One region of the Bacillus sp. M5A3_1b genome, then DNA from elsewhere that is predicted to be linked to it. Evidence: riboswitches for the same ligand, from Rfam matches in the RefSeq annotation. Region 1 holds a riboswitch; the other holds the start of a gene.
The links. Region 1 has a riboswitch for cyclic di-AMP ahead of ACLBWW_RS21155 (SipW-dependent-type signal peptide-containing protein). Riboswitches for the same ligand answer to the same signal wherever they lie in the genome.
Positions count from the first base shown of each region.

Region 1 (2,475 bases):
CTGCCCCAACGCCGCCATACACTGTATTTAACATCATATTTACGAGTGGTACTAACCCGCCAATTGGTGTTAACGTATCATGCATCGTATTAACGGCTCCTGTTTCAGCAGCTGTCGTCACTGTTGCGTATAGGGAAGAAAATACTGTTCCAAATCGTACTTCTTTTCCTTCTGTACTCCCTTGTACATGTTCGATGCCCATTCCATTTAACGCTGGATTCCCATGTAATTCAGATGTAGTAATCGTTATAAATCCTAGTAAAAACACCATGAATAGTGATACGAAAAGGATACGACCTTGTTTTTTATTTCCTACCATTCGTCCGTACGTAAATGGAAGTGCTGTTGGCAATAACATCATAAGCATCATTTGTAAAATATTACTCATTTGCCCTGGATTTTCGAAAGGATGTGTAGAGTTTGCTCCGAAAAATCCACCGCCGTTATTTCCGAGTTCCTTAATGGACACGAATGATGCAACAGGCCCACGTAATATACTTTGCTTTGCCCCATCGATTGTTTGTGCTGTAACGGCCCCGTCTAACGTTTGTGGTACACCAAGTGCGACAAAGACTAGTGCCGCAATAAATGCGATAGGAAGAAATACTCTCGTTAGTGCTCTCGTAAAATCAACGAAAAAGTTACCGAGTTCCTTCCCAGCAAGCCCTCTTATAAACGCCATTACAAGTGCTAACGTCGTTGCTGGTGCTGCAAACATTAAAAATGTAATTCCGATTAATTGTGATAAATAAGATAAACCATTTTCACCGCTATAATGCTGTAAGTTTGTATCAGCCATAAAACTAATTGCTGTATTAAAAGCAAGCGTAGGCTCCATCCCTTCAATGTGTGCTGGATTTAATGGCAATACTCCTTGTAGTCTGAAAATGAAATATACGACAACAATCATAAATCCATTTAATAAAACTAATGACAATGCGTACTGTTTCCACGTTTGATTGTATTCTTTTACACCCGTAATTTTAAAAATAAGTTTTTCAAAAGGCCCGAATACTTTATCTAACTTTTTACTACCTTGAAAGGCTTTCTCTAAATAAATCCCCATTGGCTTTGCCACAAGAATAAACAACAGCATGGTAATAACAACTGCGACCCAAATCATAATGAATGATTCCCCCTAATTAAAACTTTTCTGGATTTAATAATGCATACACTAAGTACACCGTAATTGCTGCAACAATAGCCGATAAGGCAACCGTCATGATTGCTTCCCTTCTTTCACAACTTTATCTGACCAACTTGCAAGACTTACCATCGATGCAACTAACACAACAAAAATCCCGATCATTACAACATCTAACATAGCCACTCCTCTTTTCTGTAAAAATTTACCATCTAATTATCAAAAAAAGAACACTAAGCTCTACTTAGTGTTCGAAATGAACAACACAAAGTAAACCTCCTCTCTAAACGCTTACGAGGTTAGCTGTCGGATTCGGGCCTAAAGAGTAGCCCTACTTTCAAAACTGAAAGATTCACCCCAAGTGACGATGCACAAAATTGGTTCCCCCGCTCCATTTCTGGAACTCAGCGATTTTAGGTTTTTTTGGAAATTTTATGAATAATCTATGAGAGTAAATATACTCCTCTATATTTCACTTGTAAAGAGGCAAATTACTGAAAATAAGAAAATATCCATCTATTTAAACGCTTACATTGAGTATTATTAATATTCTTTCATCTATTTTCTCGTCTTTTCTTTCTTTTTCACAGAAATGATCTTTTAAATACGAAATAAAAAGAGCGAATGACATGAAGTGCATAGCTTGTTGCACTTCGCATTCGCTCTTTTTTCACTCACTATTTATTCCCCTCGTAAAAAAGCACGTAAATTTCTCCCACGAATATAAACTTGTGTCAATTCTGCATGTAGCTGCTCATATTCGATAACATCTGTTTTTAAATATAAAGCATCTTTCGATGGCAATATGATATAGGGCCTTGGAAAAATGGGATCAAGCACCACCAATTCTTGAACTCGCTCTACTGATACCGCCCAACGATTTGCTATATCTCCTAGTAACAACACCTTCATCTTTTTCCCCCGCCCTATTCAAAAAATAAAAAAGAAATATTATCACAATTCGTAAACACGACAAATGTAGCTCCAATTGTTTCATAGAGCCTCGCTGGATATCGTTTATTCCTTGTAACAACAGTAATAGGTGCTTGAAAAGAAAAGTGAATGTGTTCTGTGAAGAAACTAATGATTGGAAGCTCATCCCCTAGTAAAATCACCTTCTTAATACACTCACAAATACTAGTAAAATCTTGCGCCTTACTACAGCTATAAGTCCAATCAAACCCACAATTCCTAACTTCAGCAGCTATCTCTTCATTTGCTGTAAAAATAATTAACTCATGTTGAAATGCTACTAAATCTCTTAAACTATTTACCTTGCTTTCTTCCCCAACACAAATAAGTGTTAGTTCCATGTACCTCATCCTCCTTAG
Region 1 covers NZ_JBKEZY010000007.1:280,432-282,906, forward strand. The annotation lists gene kdpA (potassium-transporting ATPase subunit KdpA) at 1-1,123, opposite strand, end outside; gene kdpF (K(+)-transporting ATPase subunit F) at 1,143-1,223, opposite strand; gene ACLBWW_RS21155 (SipW-dependent-type signal peptide-containing protein) at 1,220-1,324, opposite strand; cyclic di-AMP (ydaO/yuaA leader) riboswitch at 1,419-1,564, opposite strand; gene ACLBWW_RS21160 (hypothetical protein) at 1,826-2,056, opposite strand; gene ACLBWW_RS21165 (hypothetical protein) at 2,071-2,457, opposite strand.

Region 2 (2,475 bases), on a different contig from region 1:
GCACCAACTAAATTGACCGTTAATCTCAAAGCCCATCCTTCAGGTTTGTCACGAAGCCATTTTAATACCATCCCCGTTTGAGAGAGTGTAAACGGAATAAATACACCTACTGCATATAACGGAATTAAATGTTCTGTTTGCCCTTGGAAAGCTACAATTAAAATAATCGAAGCAATTCCAAGTATAATAATACCGTTTGAGTAACCTAGGCGGTCTCCTCTAATCGTAAACATTCTCGGTATGAATTTGTCTTTTGCAAGGTTAACTGCTAATAGCGGGAATGCAGAATACCCTGTGTTAGCAGCAAGAATTAATATTAAAGCAGTTGTACCCTGTATAAAATAGTACATGAAATTACGTCCAAAAGTTTGTTCAGCAATTTGTGAAACAACTGTTACTTCCTTACTTGGATTAATTCCGTAATAATAAGCTAAGAAAACAATTCCTGAAAATAAAACTGCAAGTAATGCCCCCATTGCGAGCAATGTTTTCGCTGCATTGTTAGGTGCAGGATCCTTAAAGTTTGGAATTGCGTTAGATATTGCCTCAACACCCGTTAAAGCAGAGCTTCCTGAAGCAAATGCTCGTAACAGTAAAAATAAACTAATTCCTGCAACTGGTGTTCCAATCGGTGAATGTAATGTCGGTGAAACTTGACCAGTTATAATATTATAAATACCTACACCAATTAATATAAAGAGTGCTAAAACGAATAAATAAACAGGATATGCTAAAACGGAAGCTGATTCCGTTACCCCTCTTAAATTTAAAATAGTAATCAATATAACAAATATAATCGCAATGATTACATTATGTGCATGTAAACTAGGGAAAGCTGATGTAAGCGCATCTGTACCTGCTGATACACTTACTGCAACAGTTAAAATATAATCAACTAATAAAGATCCTCCAGCTATTAGCCCTGGATTCATCCCTAAATTTTCTTTTGATACTACGTATGCGCCACCGCCGTGCGGATAAGCAAAAATAATTTGTCGATAAGATAAAATAAGGGCTGTCAATAATACTAATACCCCAACAGCGATAGGAATAGAATACCAATAAGCTACTGCTCCTAGGCCTGCTAGTGCGATTAATATTTGCTCTGGTCCGTATGCAACCGATGACAATGCGTCAGAAGATAAAATAGCTAACGCCTTCGTTTTATTAAGCTTTTGCTCTCCTAACTCAGTTGATTTTAACGGCCTTCCAATTAAAAACCTTTTGATTGATGAAACCACTGCTGTCCACTCTCCAATAATTTTGTACGAACTTTTCTGCTAGTTACAGCGGGTAAACGATTTCTTCAGAAAACAAAAAATGTCTACAAGCCATAACGAAATAGACTTGTAGACATTATTTTTTTTTGTCGCACAAGCTCCACCTTCCTTCTCAATATAACGCTTACGAGGTTAGCTGTCGGATTCGGGCCTATGAGTAGCCCTACCTTTTTCAAGGATTCACCCCATTGGATTAAGTACTAATCCATAAGAACGGGTCCCCCGCACCATGCGGTTTCAGCGATTTAGAAAATTGAAACTGTGGATTATAATACTCCTTTATTTTCAAAATGTAAACAAAAATTTTTAAAAAGAAAAAATTTAAATGATTGCGCATAATCCGCTGGTAAATATACATAATGAATACTAAAAAATCGATAAAGGAGACTCATATGTCTAAAGAAAAGAAGCCTATTTTTTCCGATTCCTATTTAGATGCATTAGCAAATGAAATTAATCAATTATACGGTAAACGTGAACAGGAAATAAATTTGACAGATAGAACGAAAAGAAATAAATAATTTGTCATAAAAAAGAAAGCAATACACTTATATATTGCTTTCTTTTTTATTTTTCATACATCCAATTGTATTGCTGATCTGTGAAAGGTCATTTCTTCATACACTTTCAAATTTTGATATACTGCCCCTAATAATGGTGCTTCTATAGAAAATTGTTCCGCTACATCTAGTAAGTATCCTTGTAAGTGCTCGCCTTCAATGAACGAACCTTTTTCCATATCACGCTGCATCGATGACTTCATATCATACGAAATTTTATCGATTGTTTTCATATGTTCTTGGGCAATTCCATCCTTAACTGGAGCTTTCATAGATCTCATGATTTGCACACATTCTTCAAATAAGTTTTGGATAAAATCGCGTCCACCTTCACTTTCGCGAATCGGTCCTATCGGTGCACGCATTAATGTCGTCACACCCGACATTACAGTAATAAATAAATATTTATGCCACATATCTTGCATAATATTTTCACTTAAAACAAAACTAGATTTCGTACCTGCAAATGCTTTAGAAATATGCTTTATTCTCTCTGAATCTTGAGACTTCATTTCTCCAAAGACAAGTCTGTTGGCAACACTCGTTTGTACAATCTCTCCTTGATCGTTTAACGTCGTCTCGATAAAGCATAAACCGCCAATTACTTTTTCCACGCCGAATTCTTTTTGTAATAG
Region 2 covers NZ_JBKEZY010000005.1:50,422-52,896, reverse strand. The annotation lists gene ACLBWW_RS15270 (APC family permease) at 1-1,241, opposite strand, end outside; cyclic di-AMP (ydaO/yuaA leader) riboswitch at 1,387-1,533, opposite strand; gene ACLBWW_RS15265 (hypothetical protein) at 1,673-1,801, shown strand; gene panE (2-dehydropantoate 2-reductase) at 1,855-2,475, opposite strand, start outside.
Region 2: it holds a riboswitch for cyclic di-AMP, as region 1 does, so the genes downstream of both, ACLBWW_RS15270 (APC family permease) here and ACLBWW_RS21155 (SipW-dependent-type signal peptide-containing protein) in region 1, are expected to answer to the same signal.